Regions from separate parts of the Thalassotalea agarivorans genome, predicted to be linked through region 2. Evidence: predicted binding sites of a transcription regulator. Region 2 holds the regulator's gene; each other region holds the start of a gene.
What was found. The regulator sigma-54, encoded in region 2, starts transcription at its own class of promoters, with help from an activator protein. The targets are predictions, from matches to a motif close to GTTGGCACGNNNNTNGNNT.

Region 1 (4,750 bases), 750 kb from region 2:
AAAGGCTGTGGAATCATGTGAGCCAGATATTGTGATCATTGATGTTGAATCACCCGATCGCGATACGTTGGATAGTCTTAACCATTTGTCGGCTAATGCTCCCAAACCCGTGGTGATGTTCTCAGATGATGACAACACCAATACTATCAATAAAATGATCAAAGCGGGTGTTAGCGCCTATGTTGCCGGTGGTACAGACCTGACTCGGGTACAGTCTATTTTAGAAACCGCTATTGCCCGTTTCAGCGAGTATCAGTCGCTTAAACAGCAATTAGTTGAAACAAAGCAAAAGCTCTCTAGCCAAAAAACCATTCAAAAAGCAAAAGCATGGCTAATGGAAAATAAAGGGTATAGCGAACAAGACGCCTATCACTTTATTCGAAAAACGGCGATGGACAATAGCCAAACGATGGAAGCTGTGGCAAAAAATATCCTATCCTTTGTATCAGTGCTCGGAGATTAACACGCCTATTATGACTCTACGCGATCTTACGCTTGGCTTTATGCCACTTAACGATGCTGCGCCGCTAGTGGTCGCACATGAATTAGGTTTCTTCAAGAAAGAAGGGCTTAATGTCACATTAAGCAAACAAAATTCTTGGGCGACATTGCGCGATAAACTCGCCGCTGGCTTGCTCGACGGTGCCCACATGTTAGCGCCAATGCCTTTAGCGTCGACCTTAGGTGTTGATGGTATCAAGGTGAATATGCTTGCCCCTATGGTACTGAGCAGAGGTGGTAATGGCATTACTCTGTCGAAACAATTAGCCAAACAAATACCGCTGAACAATGATGGTGACTTACCTTTACCTGCAACACGAATTAGCGACATAGCCACAGCAAGAAAAAATGCTGGTACTAAGCTGCGATTTGCAACCGTGCATCCGTTTAGTTGTCATCATTACCAGTTAAGGCAGTGGTTAACGCAAGGCGGTATTACGCTCGACGATATCGACATCATTTTCTTACCACCATCAAGCATGGTCGCGGCATTGTATTCTGGGGATATCGACGGCTTTTGCGTTGGTAGTCCTTGGAATACGAAAGCGATTCGCGAAAAAGTCGGTGTAACTGTGTTAACTAGCGCAGATAATTGGCCGGGGGCATTGGAGAAAGTGATTGCGGTGACAGCTGATTTTGCCAAAGGCAATGCCGATGTAGTTACAGCATTAATTCGCGCTTTGTATAAAGCGTGTCTGTGGCTGGCAAGCCCTCAAAATAAACTTGAAGCCGCGCGGTTTTTAACAAAGGCGAAGTATCTTGATTTGTCGCTTGATGTGATCGCCCCGCCATTGCTTGATAGCTGTTTAAGTGGTCTCGACAAATCGCCAAGGCAAGTGCAAGCGTTTTGCCAATTTGACCAAGGTAACCAAGCAGATGTAAAAGAGTTTCAACAATTATTGGCAATGATGAAGCAATATCAACAAGTTGATATTGACCAGAGTAGTGATGTTTTAGCGCAGGTTTATAGTGATGCACTTTACCTAAAAGCATTGCACCAAAGTAGTTAAATACCGCACAGGTATGCATCAAAACCAATCAAATTAAACCAAAAAATAGTGCATCAAAATTAATAAATCAATGTTTTATAAGGGTTTTTAAAAGTTGGCACTATTTATGTATTAGTTAAAGCAATCGTAATGTACTAGCAATAGCGTTAATGCATTACACCCTAAACTGCAATGACGTAGTGACAATTAGCCAACCCAAATCATGGCAAAGATAGCCTTCGAAAGATATTCGGGTTGTATAGCATAGTGGCTCAAAGACGACTGATACCTGTCAGTGCGTGTTTGGGCTTTTTTATTTGGAGAAATAGAAATGTCAAAATTAGCTACAAAATCATTTAAGCAGTTATGCCAAATTGCACTAGCTGCTAGCGCCTTGATCTTCACCAGTGCATCAGCAGAAGAAATTGGCTACCCAGAAAAAGAAGAACTTAAATTCGGCTTCATTAAACTAACCGATATGGCGCCTATCGCCATTGCATATGAAAAAGGTTACTTCGAAGACGAAGGGCTTTATGTCACTATTGAAGCACAAGCAAACTGGAAAGTACTACTCGACGGCGTTATTGATGGCCGTTTAGATGGTGCGCACATGCTTGCTGGTCAGCCTATCGCAGCAACCATTGGTTACGGCACGAAAGCAAACATCATCACACCATTTTCAATGGACCTAAACGGTAACGGTATTACTGTTTCAAATGAAATTTGGAAACAAATGAAGGGCAACATTCCAAAAATGGATGATGGCCGCCCTGTTCACCCAATTAAAGCCGATGCGCTTAAGCCGGTTGTAGACAGCTACATTGAACAAGGTAAGCCGTTTAACATGGGTATGGTATTCCCGGTTTCTACACACAATTACGAACTACGTTACTGGCTAGCTGCCGGTGGTATTCACCCGGGTTTTTATGCGCCACACAAAGGCGACACCTCAGGTCAAATTGACGCTCAGGCTTTGTTGTCAGTAACACCACCACCTCAAATGCCTGCAACGCTTGAAGCCGGCACAATTTACGGTTACTGCGTAGGTGAACCGTGGAACCAACAAGCTGTATTCAAAGGTATTGGTGTTCCGGTTGTAACTGATTACGAAATTTGGAAAGACAACCCAGAGAAAGTGTTCGGCATTACGGAAGAGTTTGCTAAAAAATATCCAAACACCACGATTCGTTTAACGCGTGCACTTATTCGTGCTGCCAAATGGTTAGATGAAAACGACAATGCTAACCGTCCAGAAGCTGTGAAAATTTTAAGTAAATCAGAATACGTAGGTGCCGACTACGATGTTATCGCAAACAGCATGACTGGTACTTTTGAATATGAAAAAGGCGACAAGCGTGCAGTACCTGATTTCAACGTATTTTTCCGTTACAACGCTACTTATCCATATTATTCAGACGCGATTTGGTATTTAACGCAAATGCGTCGTTGGGGCCAAATCAGCGAAGACAAACCAGATACTTGGTACAAAGACGTAGCGGCTCAAGTTTACCGTCCTGACATCTACATGAAAGCGGCTCAGTCATTAGTTGATGAAAAGCTTATGGACGCATCAGATTTTGCCTCTCTTGCTGGCGAAGACGGATTTAGATCACCTCAAACACACTTTATTGACGGCATTGTATACGACGGCCAAAAGCCTAACGAATACATCAATAAGTTTTCTATTGGTTTGAAACACGGTGACAAGATTTAACTAGGTTACCTAGTTTTGGAGAACAACATGACTACCTTAATACGTAAGTTGATCACAAAAAATAGTAACGACCCAGCAAGTCATAAGTTCCAGCTGTGGTTTGGCAAGTTCACACGTGTGGCTGCTTTACCTTTTGTAGGTGTCATGGTGTTCTTATTGATTTGGTCAGTAGCAGCGTCAAACATCGACACATCGCTAGGTAAGTTTCCTGGCCCTAAAGCGGTTGCCGAGCAAATGGGCAATCTGTATCAGGAACATCAAGATGCGCGTGAAAAAGAAGCTGCTTTTTATCAGCGTCAAGAAGAGCGCAACGCAAAACGCCTTGCAAAAGATCCAAACTATGAGCCAAAAATACGCGCTTATACCGGAAAAGAAACGTTTTTAGATCAGATTATTACCAGTCTAAAAACGGTAATGAGCGGCTTTTTATTAGCTGCCATTATTGCGATTCCTTTAGGTATAGCGATTGGCTTAAGTAAAAGTTTAAACACAGCAATTAATCCGATTATTCAGATATTTAAACCAGTTTCGCCACTGGCTTGGTTACCCCTTGTCACTATGGTTGTTAGCGCGGTTTATGTGTCGCAAGACCCTATGTTTTCAAAGTCTTTCATCAACTCGATGATCACGGTCACCTTATGTTGTTTATGGCCGATGGTGATTAACACCTCTGTAGGTGTGGCGTCGTTGAATCAAGACTGGGTTAACGTATCACGTGTGTTAAGCCTACCGGCATTAACGCATGTTAGAAAAATCGTTTTACCTGCGTCGGTACCTAGCATTTTTACTGGCATGAGAATGTCTTTAGGGATTGCTTGGATGGTGCTTATTGCTGCGGAAATGCTCGCGCAAAACCCTGGTCTTGGCAAGTTTGTTTGGGACGAATTCCAAAATGGTAGCTCACAATCGCTTAGTCGCATTATGACGGCAGTTATTGTGATCGGCTTTATTGGATTTTTACTCGACCGCATGATGCTTCAACTGCAACGTTGGGCGTCGTGGGACAAAACTGCGCAAGTGCGTTAATTAAAAGGAATAAGAGCAATGAGTACATTACTAGACATCAGTAATATCGACATGGTCTTTGATACACCGAAAGGCCCTTTTACCGCACTTAAAGAAGTAGATTTACAGATTAAAAAAGGCGAGTTCATTTCGCTTATAGGCCACTCTGGCTGCGGTAAATCTACTGTACTTAACGTAGTGGCAGGTTTGCTACAAGCGTCAACAGGTGGCGTTATCCTAAATGGTAAAGAAGTGAATGAACCAGGCCCTGAAAGAGCTGTAGTGTTTCAAAACCACTCGTTATTACCATGGCTTACTGCCTACCAAAACGTTGAACTAGCGGTTAATCAGGTGTTTAAAAACAAAATGTCTGCCGCTGAAATGAAAGACTGGATCGAAGAAAACTTATCGTTAGTGCATATGGACCATGCCATGCATAAACGCCCTGATGAAATATCAGGCGGTATGAAACAACGTGTTGGTATTGCACGCGCACTGGCGATGCAACCTGAAGTATTGCTTATGGACGAACCGTTTGGTG
Region 2 (4,750 bases):
TTTATAGCAAAGAATCTACAAACCGATGTGTATGATGAAAGTGGAGAACTGACTTACACTGTACATGCGGACAGAATGGAACACTTTTCAACAAGTGATGTGACTAACTTTGAACAACCAAACTATACGTTGTTTTCAGCCAATGCTGGCTTACCTTGGAAGATGAGTGCAGCAGCAGGTCAACTTGAAGAAAACACGCGCGTTATACTTAATAACAATGTGCGATTATCAACGGAAGATAAATCAAGTATGCTACAAGCTATTACAGGTGAATATATAGAACTCGATTTAACGACCAGTATCGCAACATCAGACAAAGCGATAGTTATCGAGGGTGATGGTTTTACCGTTTATGGCTCAGGATTAACGGTTAACTTAAATACTAAAATTTGGACATTACAACAGCATGACCAAACAATTACACATGATACTCGCAGCCTTGCTGCTCAACACTAATCTTGTTCTAGCCGAAGAAGAAGCAAGCGAAGCGCCCTTTGAACCGGTGAAGATTACGTCTAATGAGCAATCAGGTGATTTAAAAAAGCGTATCGTAATTTATCAAGATAATGTGCGCATTGTTCAAGGCACATTGTTAATTACAGCTGACACAGTGCAAGCGCAACAAAATATTGAAACAGGTGATCAGGTATATACTGCGCAGGGTAAACCAGCAAGATTTGAAAAAACCTTAGAAGATAATTTTGTTGAAATGGAAGCCGAAAAGATAGTTTATGAACCTGCGAAAAACCTTGTCACTATTACCGGTAATGCGCAACTTAGTGACAATGCAATCGAGGTTAAAGCAGACTTTATCACCTACAACACGCTGACCCAAAAGCAAACAGCTAAAAGCCTAGGTGACAACGAAACAGTTACCACAATTAAAGAGCTACCAAAGAAGAATTAATATGGCTGCAACACTTACAGCAACAGGTCTAGCAAAATCTTATAAAGGCCGAAAAGTCGTTAAGAATGTTGGTTTAAAAGTAAGCCAAGGCCAAATTGTAGGGCTTTTAGGCCCCAATGGTGCAGGCAAAACTACGTCGTTTTACATGATTGTTGGTTTAGTACCAAACGATGAAGGTAGCATCACCTTAGATGACAAAGATTTAACCTTGCTACCTATGCACGAGCGCGCAAGGACAGGTATTGGCTACCTACCACAAGAAGCTTCTATTTTTAGAAAGCTAAGTGTACGCGACAATATCATGGCGATTTTACAAACGCGCAAAGATTTAACTGATGTTGAGCGTGAACAAACGCTAGATCAGTTGGTAGAAGAATTTAATATAGGCCATATTATCGAAAATTTAGGTATGGCGCTGTCTGGCGGTGAACGTCGCCGAGTAGAAATAGCACGTGCGCTTGCGGCTAACCCTCAATTTATCTTGCTAGACGAACCTTTTGCAGGTGTCGATCCAATTTCGGTTGGTGATATCAAAAACATCATTGTTCACTTGAAAAATCGTGGTATCGGTATACTCATTACTGACCATAACGTACGTGAAACTCTAGATGTTTGTGAACACGCTTACATAGTGAGTCGCGGAGAATTAATTGCAGAAGGTAATGCAGATCAAATTTTGGCTAATCAGCAGGTTCGAGATGTATACCTTGGCGAGCAATTCAAGCTATAGTTAACAGTAAGCAGTAAAAGGAACAAATTCACCCTATGCGCCCTTCGCTTCAACTAAAAATTGGTCAACATTTAACGATGACGCCGCAGCTTCAGCAGGCGATCAAATTGTTGCAATTGTCGACCATGGATTTGCAACAGGAAATCCAAGAAGCGTTAGATACCAACCCATTACTTGAAATGGACGAAAATTCGGCCTCGCAAAACGATGAGGCGATGGATAATCTTGAGAGTGCGTATAGTGAGCAAACACAGCAAGCTACCGGTGATGGCAGTGAAGACGCGGCGCTAACTGCAGATGAAATTTCTACAACCGATGCAATGAAAGCTAATGATATACCCCAGGAGCTATCTGTCGATAGCACTTGGGATGAAAGCTTTAGTGCTGGTACCTCAAATACCGGTTTAGCGCCAAACAACGATGACTACAGTTACCAAGGTGCCACCTCTGACTCGATACAAGATCATTTGTTTTGGCAAATGGAGCTAACACCATTTACTGACACTGACCGTATCATTGCTACCGCTATTATCGACGCCATAGATGACGCCGGTTATCTCACCATTAGTACAGACGATATTCTCGAGAGTGTCGGGCTTGAAGAAGTTGAGTTAGATGAAGTAGAAGCGGTGTTAAAACGCATCAATATGTTTGATCCTGTCGGCGTTGGTGCCCGCTCATTAGCTGAATGTTTGTTGATTCAATTAAACCAGTTTGACAATGACACCCCATGGCTTGACGAGAGTAAAATGGTGATTACCGATTACATCGATCTACTCGGTGCCAAAGATTATCGTCAACTGATGCGCAAATCTCGATTGAAAGAAGATCAACTTCGAGAAGTGATGCGACTGATTCAAACCTTAGATCCTCGCCCTGGCGAAACAGTGATCAATGAAGAAGAGCAATACGTTATCCCGGACGTATCCGTCACTAAGAAAAATGGTCGTTGGGTGGTAGAACTTAATCCTGACACAGCACCTAAGCTGTCAATTAACCAGCACTATGCTGCGATGTCTAAATCGGTGAAATCAACAGACGATAGTCAATTTATCCGTTCCCATTTGCAAGAAGCCAAATGGTTTATTAAAAGTTTAGAAAGCCGAAACGATACGCTGCTAAAAGTGTCTAACTGTATTGTTCAGCGCCAGCAAGGTTTTTTTGAGCATGGTCCTGAAGCAATGCGCCCGATGGTGTTAAACGACATTGCAGAGGCGGTCGATATGCATGAATCAACCATTTCTCGTGTCACCACGCAGAAATACATGCATACACCTCGCGGCATTTTTGAACTCAAATATTTCTTTTCAAGCCATGTCAGTACCGAAAACGGTGGTGAGTGTTCATCAACCGCGATACGCGCACTGATAAAAAAACTCGTTGCTGCAGAAAATCCAGCAAAACCTCTGAGCGACAGTAAAATGGCGGAAGTGCTTGCGGAGCAAGGCATTAACGTAGCACGCAGAACGATAGCCAAATACCGAGAGTCTTTGTCTATCCCACCTTCTAATCAACGAAAAAGTTTACTGTAAGCAAGTAAATCAACATGAGGAAAGGTTTATGCAAATTAATCTATCAGGTCACCACGTAGAAGTTACGGATTCAATGCGAGACTATGTTGACGAAAAATTTGAAAAATTAGCTCGTCATTTCGAACATATTAACAACGTATATGTTGTTTTAACTGTCGAAAAATTAAATCAAATTGCAGAAGCTACGTTGCACCTTAATGGTACTGAAGTGCATGCAAAATCTGATAGTGAAGATATGTATAAATCTATCGACACACTAGTAGATAAACTTGACCGCCAAGTATTAAAATACAAAGGCAAACTAAAACAACATTAACCTTATGAAACTACAACAGCTGTTATCGCCAGATGCGATAGTGTGTAATGCTACAGGCACAAGTAAAAAGCGCATTTTAGATGAGATATGTGAAAAAGCGGCACAACAAATTCATGGTTTGAGCCAACATGAATTATTGATGTGTCTCATCGAGCGTGAAAAAACAAGTAGCACGGGCATCGGCAATGGTATTGCCATACCTCATGGCAAACTGCCCTGTGGTAACCAGCCAACAGCTGTGTTGTTAACCTCTGAAAGTGGGGTTGATTTTGATGCAATTGATAATCGTCCCGTTGATATATTCATCGCTTTGTTTGTGCCTGAAGATGCATGTAATCAACATTTATCAACCTTGCAAGACATTGCAAAAATGTTTTCTGATAAACAATTTTGCAAACTCATTCGCCAATGCGATTCTAGCGAAGCATTGTACGAACTATTAGCGACGACTGATAAATGATGAAATTACTGATTGTTAGTGGACGTTCAGGCTCAGGTAAATCAGTAGCTCTGCGTGTTCTAGAAGATTTGGGTTATTACTGCGTAGATAACATCCCTGTCAATTTACTGCCGGCGCTTACGCACTCTGTTATCAATGACTATGAGCACGTAGCAGTCAGTATTGATGTTCGAAACTTACCGGCCGATCCTAATGACGTATCAGATGTACTAGATTACTTACCTGAGACGGTCGAGCTGCAAATCATTTTCTTAGATGCTGACGACAGTGATTTAACCAAACGCTTTAGTGAAACTAGGCGTTTGCACCCACTGATTCGCGAGAACATGGCGCTTGATCAAGCAATACAAGCGGAGAAAAGTTTACTCGAACCAATTTCATCACGTGCTAATCATTTCATTAACACCAGTCAGCTTACGCCCCATCAACTCGCTGATACCGTTCGCGAACGGATACTCGGGAAAAAGTCCGGCAATATGGTGATTGTGTTTCAATCGTTTGGCTTTAAGCACGGTATGCCGCAAGATGCTGACTTTGTGTTTGATGCACGCTTTTTACCCAACCCGTTTTGGGAGAAAGAGCTGCGTGCCTACACAGGGTTAGACAAACAAGTGCAAGATTTTCTGGTCGCTGAGCCGATCGTGACTAAGTTTATTTGGCAAATCCAGGGGTTTATGAGTACCTGGCTACCTCACTTGGAGCGAAACAATCGCAGCTACTTAACAATTGCGATAGGTTGCACAGGCGGTAAACATCGCAGTGTATATTGTGCAGAAAAACTCGCTGAAGCGCTGTCTAAAGAATA
Region 3 (4,750 bases), 1.4 Mb from region 2:
AAAGCGCAGCAAATACGCGAGTATAGGAAATATAAGCAACGGTTTGCGCCGATTGTACTGCGCCAAAATCCAATACATTGGTTAGATATAAACCAAAGTAATCAAGACCTTTGTAGCCACAATAGGCAGTGAGTACTATCATGCCTTGTAACCACACAACGGGGCGTTTTAACACAATAGAAAAGTCGTGTTTAATACTGCTTTGTTCACCGTCATCATCGGTCGACTGTACTCCACTTTCTTTTGGGATAACCAAAAAGACGATAAAAGCCGCAAATGTCGTAATCGCGCCATAATAATAGATGACCGACTGAATACCTTGACGCTTACTTGCTAGGTCTGTATCGATACCATCAGGTACAAACAAGGTTAAAATAGCAACGGCGCCTGTTGCCGCAGCCGCTGCCACCAACCCTCGCCCACCATCTAAAATAGCGAAAGCTTTGCCTTGCGCATGCGCGCCTCCCCATATGCGCGTTAGCTTAATCATCGCCGCCCAAAACAAAAATATGGTAGTCACGCCCCAAAAAGCAAACAAAAAGCCAAGTGAGCTAGCACTTGGAATTTGCGCGAAATAAAGTGAGCCTGATGCAGTAAGTAACAAGGATATCATCATTAATTTTCGGGCAGAGAAACGATCCGCCAGCGGCCCGCCGGGAAAATAAACCAGCATTGCCAAAATGCCATACAATCCAAAAATATCACCCAACTGTGTATTAGTTAAATTGAATACTTCTAAAAAGGTTGGTCTGAAAAATCGTACGACATGAAAAGGTAGGCTGAAAATCAATTCTCCTGCTAACACTATCGTGAAGATGACGAAGGCACGTCTAAGAGGAGAATGTATTGTTGTCATAGCTTCATTTTTTTGTATTTGTTTGTTCTAGATTGACCGATATCAATAAGAAACTCAACAAATGGATTATAATTAACAAAGGCTGAATAGGTTTACGATGAATTATGGCGCTATTGATTGAGAGCGATTGTATAAATTGCGATATGTGTGACCCAGAATGTCCCAATGAAGCGATATCGCTGGGTGATGAAATATATGAGATAGATCCCGACAAATGTACCGAATGTGTGGGTCATTATGATACGGCGCAATGCGTTGCTGTATGCCCTATTGATTGCATTTCCAAAGATCCAAATCATGAAGAAAATGAAGCGCAATTGTTAGCTAAGTTTACCCGCATGCATGGTTAAACTTTATCAGTCTGAACTCGAATTGCCAGTTGTGGACAATAGGTCTAAACCAAACCTAACAATAAAAATTAATCGCAGATCTGATAAATGGGCTATGACCGCTTTGTGCCAATAGCGGACAAAGTAGAGACTCCTTAGTCAACAAATGTGCTTTCCTTCCATAGTTGTTTAATAGGTGCTTTAGATTTTAAAATACTTAATAGGTGTTCAAGTTTATTTTCGATGAAGTCACAGGAGAGTTTTAACTTAATACATTCCCTTCTAGTTGTTCTAAGTGGATTGAGAAATACCTCCATCAAATAGAACTCATCTCCTTGGAATTTGATTTTTTCTATTTTTATATCTTTGATTTCATTTATGAAAAATTCAGGTTCATCGTCTGGTTTTTCGCATTTAGTCTCAGTATAAACTGCTACTTCAGTGACGCGAAAGAATGCGGGTTTACCTAAGTTAAACTTAGCCATTAAAAATAACATGGCGTAGCCCATTGGATAAATAGCAGTGAACAAAACAACAAAAATTGTCAAAAGCACATATTGGCTTTCAAACAGCTCATTATAAGAAATGAATAGGTATGGTAATAAACTTAGAGTCATAATTATAAGAGACCATTTTATTAACTTTTTATGGCTATTTTGATAATTATGCAAAGCCCACTTTTTAGTGTTGGTAGGTTCATACCAGCTTAGTAAAGTCTTCAATTAAATCTCTTTTTGTTATTGCTCTAGAATGGCTGCAATTCGCTCATAGCAGTCTGTCAGATCGCGTTTACCCATGTCAATTGTATGTATCAGATTAGACACTAGCTACTACGGATAAATAAAAAAAGAGGCTTTCGCCCCTTTTTTTACATCATTTTCTTTTTCGAACCTTTGTATTCAACCTTGAATACGTCTTGATTATTTAGTTCAGGTATTGCGTCCAGCATTTCGCTTTCTAGTGCATCGATTTTTTTCACCGATATACATAGCTGGTCAGCTTTTTGTTCAATAATCTCTGCACGAGCTTCCATATCTTTTTCGATTTGTTCGCCAAATTTTTCCATGCGAGTTTCAAACGCTTCACTGTCACCACCAGAGGCGATCATTTGTGTACCTAGTGCAATCATAATTTTGCCGATAGATTGCTCTACTGTGGTTTCTACCGCTTTCTCGATACGTTGCTCAAACTCCGGATCAAATACATCGCCTTCTATGCCATTGTCATCAATATATAATCTTTCACCTTCATTGAAACGTGTTTCAATCTCTACTTTAATGGCATCCAATTCAGCTACTAATTCATCAGTTAAACCGTTGTTTTCACCAAGTAGTTCAGTAAAAGCAATACCTATACCTTCGGCAGCAAGGTCGACCGCTTCAACAGCGATATCTTTAACTTGCGGTACAACCGCTCTAATTTCTTTTGAATACTGTTTTACCAGAGCTTGCTGGCTAGCGGTTAACGAAACCTGCTTGTCATTTACAAGTAAAATTTCATTATCAATAATTTTATATACTGGTTGCTTGTTATCAGAAAACTCAATATGTTTTTTGGTGATTTCTATACCTAAATCTAAGTCAACGTCACATTGATCTGTTTCGATGTTATGTGCCGATACCATTGACGAAAATAAAAATACAGACGTTGCTAAAAAAGCTTTCATGTTTAATCCCTAAAAAATGTTGTAATCACTGAAATACAATCAACTGTCGTGCCAACTATTAAAAACTCAATAATATCAATAAATTAAGGCAAAAACCGGATTGAAATACTAAAACTAAGTTCAGGTTGGGTTGTGTAAAAAACTATTTGTTAGTGAAAATGACAAAAAAAAAGCAAAACTTACGTTTTGCTTTTTCTACTGAATGTGTGCATTAAAGTGCAACGATGTTTTCTGCCTGTAGGCCTTTTTGACCTTCAGTAACATTAAACTCAACTTTCTGGCCTTCAGCAAGCGTTTTGAAGCCGTCGCCTTGAATAGCTGAAAAGTGCGCAAATACATCTGGTCCTGATTCTTGTGCAATAAAACCAAAGCCTTTAGATTCATTGAACCATTTTACGGTTCCAGTAGTTTTTGACATAACAAAATTGTCCTTAAATAAGTAATATTGCCCTACGGGCGGGTGTAGCTTGTTGTTTCACTATTACCTATTAAACAGGGTAATTGTTACATCACGATGAATAAATAGAATAGCAATTACATACTCGCAGCTACCATGCTACCGTTTTGCTTTGTAAATTCAACTAGTTTTTAACATTTTATTTGCATTCTATGCTCATTTTTTACGTTGTATATGAATAAGATAGGTCTGATGAGTTAAACAGAAGGCAAGAATGCTTGTATCTTAACCGCTAGCCATATAATATGCTGCCTCTTGTGGATTTAGGGCTGTAACTATGTTCAAACAAATACTCAAATATGCTGCATTAGCTGCAACATTTCTCGTTGGCACAACACACGCTACCATTGTTGAATTTCAAACCAACCAAGGTACTTTTCAAGTCAACTTATACGATCAAGGTACTCCAGGTACCGTAACTAACTTCTTGCGCTATGTAGACAGTGGAAGCTATAACGGTTCCGTTATTCACAGAAGCGTACCAGGATTTGTTGTACAAGGTGGTGGCTACTTCTACGATGGCACACCAAATCTTGCTTTCATTGAAGATTTCGGTGCGATTTTAAATGAACCCGTTTATTCAAATGTTCGTGGTACTATCGCCATGGCAAAAGTAGGCGGCAACCCAAATAGTGCAACAAGTCAGTGGTTTTTTAACTTAGTAGATAATAGCGCCAATCTTGATTTACAAAATGGTGGCTTTACTGCGTTTGGGCAAGTAATTGGTGATGGTATGACGGTTATTGACGCCATTGCAGATATTGCCATTTGTTCAGGCGTGCCTATGCCTGACTTTGATTGTTTAGCATCAAGTACGCCAGGTGCTGAAAATTTCGTGATTATTGAGCAAATTACCATTGTTGATTTCGCACAAGATAGCGCAAAAGACCTTAATCCGCCGCTTAACACTTTACTCGAAATAGAAGAGCCTGAAGATGAAAGTTCTGGTGGTACCTTATTCTATTTATTACTTCCGCTTCTTTATCTCGTAAAAAGAAGATACTTATAAATCATAAAAAACCGCCAACAGGCGGTTTTTTATTGGTCAGTGTTTATAGGCCAAAAGCTTAGTACTTCATTTTTTGTCTGAGCTTTTTCACATCGCCTCGTTTCTTTTTATCATCTGTGCGCTTTCGTTTGGCAGACTTTGAGGGTTTGGTAGCACGGCGTGTTTTTGCAACGACTGCATGTTTGTTAATCCACTGCATTAAACGCTCAAGCGCGTCATTTCGATTCGCTTCTTGCGTCCGAAATTGCTGCGCTTTAATAATTAAGATGCCTTCAGTCGTTAGCCGGGTATCCGACACATCAAGCAATAGCGCTTTTACAGCATCAGGCAAGTTTGACTGGGCAATATCAAAACGCAAATGCACAGCGGTTGATACTTTGTTTACCTTCTGGCCACCACTCCCCATCGCTCTTATATATTGCATCGAAAGCGC
Region 4 (4,750 bases), 920 kb from region 2:
ATTGGTTTTGCCCCAATTGAAGCAATAATTACTCCGTAAAATTCCTCATTATCTTCAATAACTCGTAATGTGCCTCCCTTTATTTTACTCGACATATCAGAACTTTGAGAAAGATTATTAAGCGCATCAATAACACTTTTCATTTTATTTCCAGAAAAAATTACTCCACAAAGATTGTCTGAACATGAGATAGATTCTAAATTCATACCTTCCATTTCTGAGAGATCTTTATATGCTATTTCTTGTAATGCAATTAGAAGTTCTTGGCTTTCAGGTTTATACAATTTGCTTTCTAAATTTGTAATTAGTATGCGAGTTTCATTTAAGCTTAACGATTCTATTGTAGTACTATCTAGTGTTACCGAGTTATGATCTTCCTCTAGTAAGTTATCAAGATGCGTAAGTTTAGTATTAGAGGGATTAGTGCTATCTATACTGGTATTATTAGTAATATGTTTATCAATTGGGAAGGCTTCTTTGGTTTGTATTGATTCATAACTAAGCATGTTGTCTGTTAATAGTTGCGCAGGTGCGTCTGTTATTTCTGAATAACTATTTTTGATGTATGAGCTTGAGTTTTTTACATTACCATTAAGAAAGAAAGATAAATAAACAATTGTTGCAATTACAAACAGTAAGCAGATTAATTTTTTAAAAGTCATTTTTATATCCATATGTATTATAGAGCCACTACTGTGGCTCTAATTATTTCCTTTAAGTATCTTTTGGAGCTTCTGGTACAACTAACTTCCAAACTTTTCCTCCGGCATTGTCGGTTACATTTCCGTTTTCGTCAACTACGCAGGCATTTTCACATCGAAAAGTTCCTTTTGAAGTAATGACGGTACTTTCTCTAGCGATAGCTAAAAACGCAAATAAGGCACCTATTATAAAAAGAGCAGAGTGTTTTAAATTTCTATTTATATTGTCCATAAAAATCCTATTTTCTTATTATTGAATCCTTTCATCCTTCTTTGTAAAAATTGGGATGAGCTATCGAGTCAATTAGACTCTAACCTATTGTTATCAAAAAAAATAGTAAGAATCAATACTAAATCTTCATAAAGGACAATATTTTAAAAGGTAGCTGAACATAAAGCTTACTAACTTGGCATTACCGCTTGAACAATAACTACTAAAGTACAAATAAATACTACTACCGCAATAACTCCAGCCACAACAAAGTGTGAAAATTTACCTTGGGTAAAGTCTCTTTCTCTATTTTTGTCACTTTGCACGCCAAAAAAAGCAGCAGCAACACTTTTTAATGTTTGTTTAAAGTTCATCTATAGTTTTATAAGTTATTTATCGCTAAAATTTTGCGCTTTTTTAGCCTAACACAATCTTTAGTTTAAGATATAGAAGCGTTAAGCAATAAAAAAGCCGACATGATTGTCGGCTTTTTCGTGTAACAAACAGGGTTTAGCTTAGAAAGATTTACCTAAGCTAAATACTAATGCTTGGTCTGCGTCACCGCCACCAGCTAACTCTTCTGAGTTAAGGATAAGTGCAACACCTGCATCGAAACCACCGATGTCTGTGCCCCAACCTAACTCTACATAGTCGCCTTCAAAGTCACCGCCGTGTAAACCGAAAGTACCGTAGAAACCTTCGTATTCAGCTGTAATCGATACAAACGTGTAATCTGATTCTACAATGCCTAAACCTAGGTCTTCTTCGTGCTTACCAGCAGCAAAGTCTACAGATACGAAGCTGAAGCTTGCACCAAGGTTGATCTCGTTATACGCAGAATCAAAGTCACCAGTGTACTGGTAAGTTGTTGCGCCTACTGAGAAACCGAAACCGCTTTCAGTTTCCATACCCCAGCTACCGTATAGGTCAACTTCGATACCGTCGCCTACATCCGCTGTCCATGCACCTACTGCAAAACCAGCACCGATGTCATAGTCAATACCAGCACTCGCTGAAGCGCTACCAGTTTGTTGAATACCGCGGTAGTAATATTGAGATACTAAACCAACATTAGTGCTTAAACCTTCAACGCCTGTGCCAGATGTTTCTTCTGCAGAAGCTTGAAAAGTAGTAGCAGCTAGCGCTGAACTTAAAGCGATAGTTAAAAGTGATTTTTTCATGTTTTTTCTCTCTGTTTTTATAATTGCTGTAATTTAAAGCAAGGAAAATGCCCACTCGTGCCAAAAGCCACTATTTCTTTTATATTCAATAGGTTACACATGTTATAGGTTTGCTTTATTTAGAGTTACTGCTCAACTTTTGCACTTTCATGGTGCGCACGTTCCGCAATGGTGCGAGTAATTTATTGAATTGGTTTATGATTTTGATTATCGATTATTTAATCAATTTGTTATAAAGTAGCGCCATTAAGAAAAGGGGAAGCTATATGTCGTCTTATTTAATTGCACCGTCAATTTTGTCAGCAGATTTTGCTCGCTTAGGTGAGGATGTCGAGAAGGTACTCGCTGCTGGTGCTGACGTTGTTCACTTTGACGTAATGGACAATCATTATGTGCCTAATTTAACCTTTGGCCCTATGTTTTGTCAGGCATTAAGAGACTATGGCATAACAGCACCTATTGATGTTCATCTGATGATAGAGCCTGTTGATCAGATCGTGCCGGCATTTGCAAAGGCAGGTGCTAATATTATTACGTTTCATCCCGAAGCGTCTAAGCATGTTGATAGAACATTGCAGTTGATTAAGGATCACGGTTGTCAGGCAGGTTTGGTATTGAACCCTGCAACGCCTTTAACAACTTTAGAACATGTTTTGGATAAGCTCGATGTTATTATGCTGATGTCTGTCAATCCCGGTTTTGGAGGGCAGACGTTTATACCACATACTATCGAGAAGTTGCGCCAAGTAAGAGCGCTCATCGAGCAATCAGGGCGAAAAATCCGACTAGAAATAGACGGTGGCGTCAACGTTAACAATATAAAAGAAATTGCAGAAGCTGGTGCCGATATGTTTGTGGCGGGTTCGGCAATATTTTCACAACCAGATTATCAAAAAGTCATAAATGAGATGCGAGAACAGTTAAGCCAAGTAACGCACTCAGCAGTTAGAAAGTAATAAGGAATCTTATGAGTAAACCGGTCGTATTAAGTGGCTGTCAGCCTTCGGGTGAATTAACCATTGGTAACTATCTTGGTGCATTACGCCAGTGGGTAAACATGCAAGATGACCACAACTGCTATTACTCCATTGTAGATTTACACGCGATAACAGTGCGCCAAGATCCTAAAGCATTGCACAAGGCCTGTTTAGATGGGCTAGCATTGTACCTAGCTTGTGGTGTTGATCCCGAAAAAAGCACGATTTTTGTTCAAAGCCACGTACCTGCACATAGTCAATTAAGTTGGATTCTAAATTGTTATACGCAGATGGGTGAACTAAACAGAATGACGCAATATAAGGACAAGTCTCAAAAGTCTGAAGCAAACATGAATTCTGGTTTGTTTACTTATCCTGTATTGATGGCTGCAGATATCTTATTGTATAACGCGAATCGCGTGCCAGTGGGTGACGATCAAAAACAACATTTAGAGCTTGCTCGCGATGTGGCGACACGCTTTAACAATTTGTATGGTGATATCTTTACCATTCCAGACCCTTATATCCCAGAGCATGGCGCTCGTGTAATGAGTCTTCAAGAGCCGACCAAAAAAATGTCTAAGTCGGATGCTAACCCGAAAAACTTTATTGGCTTGTTAGAAGATCCTAAGAAAATTACCAAGAAAATAAAATCGGCTAAAACAGATTCTGACGAACAAGCTCGCATTTATTTTGATATCGAAGAAAAACCAGGTGTTTCAAATCTGCTTAGCCTATTGTCGTGTGCAACGGGCGAGTCTATTGAAGCGCTTGTCCCTCAATATGAAGATAAAATGTATGGTCATTTAAAAGGTGATGTAGCCGAAGCCGTTGTCGGCATGCTAACGCCTATCCAGCAACGTTATCATGAGTATCGAGAAGATGCAGCATTCCTTAATAAAGTAATGGCTCAAGGTGCTGAAAAAGCGTCAGAGCGTGCAGACAAAATCGTTGCTCAAGTGTATGACGCGGTAGGATTTATAAAGCGTCCGTAAGCGAATTATTTGCAAAAAAAAGCCAGCGTAATTGCTGGCTTTTTTATTGCGATAAAACTAACTTAGTCGTCAGTTTTCTCTGCTTCTTTCATTCTATCCTCGAACAAGGCCTGTGTTTCTTCGAGATACTCATCTACTGACTGACCTTCTTTCAACACATATTTAGGTGCCATGACGGTACCGTTGTATCTTGGCTGGTACCTAAACTCTGGCTTTGACGCGATTTGATAGAGAAAAATTAAGCCAAACAAAAATGCTGTCATTAAACCTGCAATCTTAATGCGGCGTTTAGCTGTCATAACGAAGCTAATGTAGCAATTGAGCCAAAATAAGCAGTATGTAGTGGCAATAGAAACTATGGTCACTAGCCAGGTTAATGTGATCGCACTAGAGGTGTTGAATAACATGATTTTTTCAAAAAAGTCGATCAACATTGAGATATTGAATATAGTGAAGCTAGCGCTAATTTGCGCAAATATTCGAGCTTCGTTTTTCGTCAATTGAGCAACTATAGCAACTGCAACTGGCCATAAACCGAACACTAAAAGTTTTTGCATTGTGCTTTCGACAAACAACTTAGTAATGGTGGTCTCTTCGACTTGGTTCAAATAAAGCATGTACATCGAAACCAACGTAAATATTACAAGGTTTGCGATAAGGATGGCTGGATGCCTTACAAAATTGA

Region 1: QUD85_RS14555 (CmpA/NrtA family ABC transporter substrate-binding protein) is a predicted target of sigma-54. The motif match lies at 1,605-1,623, and genes of this name have one in related genera.
Region 3: QUD85_RS11355 (DUF2884 family protein) is a predicted target of sigma-54. The motif match lies at 2,889-2,907, and genes of this name have one in related genera.
Region 4: QUD85_RS13775 (TorF family putative porin) is a predicted target of sigma-54. The motif match lies at 2,130-2,148, and genes of this name have one in related genera.

Annotation. Positions count from the first base shown of each region.
Region 1 covers NZ_AP027363.1:3,174,358-3,179,107, reverse strand. Annotated here, with positions in the region: gene QUD85_RS14565 (ANTAR domain-containing response regulator) at 1-463, shown strand, start outside; gene QUD85_RS14560 (CmpA/NrtA family ABC transporter substrate-binding protein) at 474-1,511, shown strand; gene QUD85_RS14555 (CmpA/NrtA family ABC transporter substrate-binding protein) at 1,822-3,204, shown strand; gene QUD85_RS14550 (ABC transporter permease) at 3,244-4,230, shown strand; gene QUD85_RS14545 (ABC transporter ATP-binding protein) at 4,249-4,750, shown strand, end outside.
Region 2 covers NZ_AP027363.1:578,557-583,306, reverse strand. Annotated here, with positions in the region: gene lptC (LPS export ABC transporter periplasmic protein LptC) at 1-456, shown strand, start outside; gene lptA (lipopolysaccharide transport periplasmic protein LptA) at 407-907, shown strand; gene lptB (LPS export ABC transporter ATP-binding protein) at 909-1,637, shown strand; gene QUD85_RS02695 (RNA polymerase factor sigma-54) at 1,673-3,169, shown strand; gene hpf (ribosome hibernation promoting factor) at 3,198-3,485, shown strand; gene ptsN (PTS IIA-like nitrogen regulatory protein PtsN) at 3,490-3,945, shown strand; gene rapZ (RNase adapter RapZ) at 3,945-4,750, shown strand, end outside.
Region 3 covers NZ_AP027363.1:2,486,114-2,490,863, forward strand. Annotated here, with positions in the region: gene QUD85_RS11340 (MFS transporter) at 1-856, opposite strand, end outside; gene QUD85_RS11345 (YfhL family 4Fe-4S dicluster ferredoxin) at 961-1,206, shown strand; gene QUD85_RS11350 (hypothetical protein) at 1,341-1,907, opposite strand; gene QUD85_RS11355 (DUF2884 family protein) at 2,054-2,851, opposite strand; gene cspE (transcription antiterminator/RNA stability regulator CspE) at 3,063-3,269, opposite strand; gene QUD85_RS11365 (peptidylprolyl isomerase) at 3,586-4,317, shown strand; gene arfB (alternative ribosome rescue aminoacyl-tRNA hydrolase ArfB) at 4,376-4,750, opposite strand, start outside.
Region 4 covers NZ_AP027363.1:3,010,762-3,015,511, reverse strand. Annotated here, with positions in the region: gene QUD85_RS13790 (hypothetical protein) at 1-662, opposite strand, end outside; gene QUD85_RS13785 (hypothetical protein) at 715-933, opposite strand; gene QUD85_RS13780 (DUF2970 domain-containing protein) at 1,104-1,286, opposite strand; gene QUD85_RS13775 (TorF family putative porin) at 1,428-2,093, opposite strand; gene rpe (ribulose-phosphate 3-epimerase) at 2,360-3,049, shown strand; gene trpS (tryptophan--tRNA ligase) at 3,061-4,065, shown strand; gene QUD85_RS13760 (FHA domain-containing protein) at 4,128-4,750, opposite strand, start outside.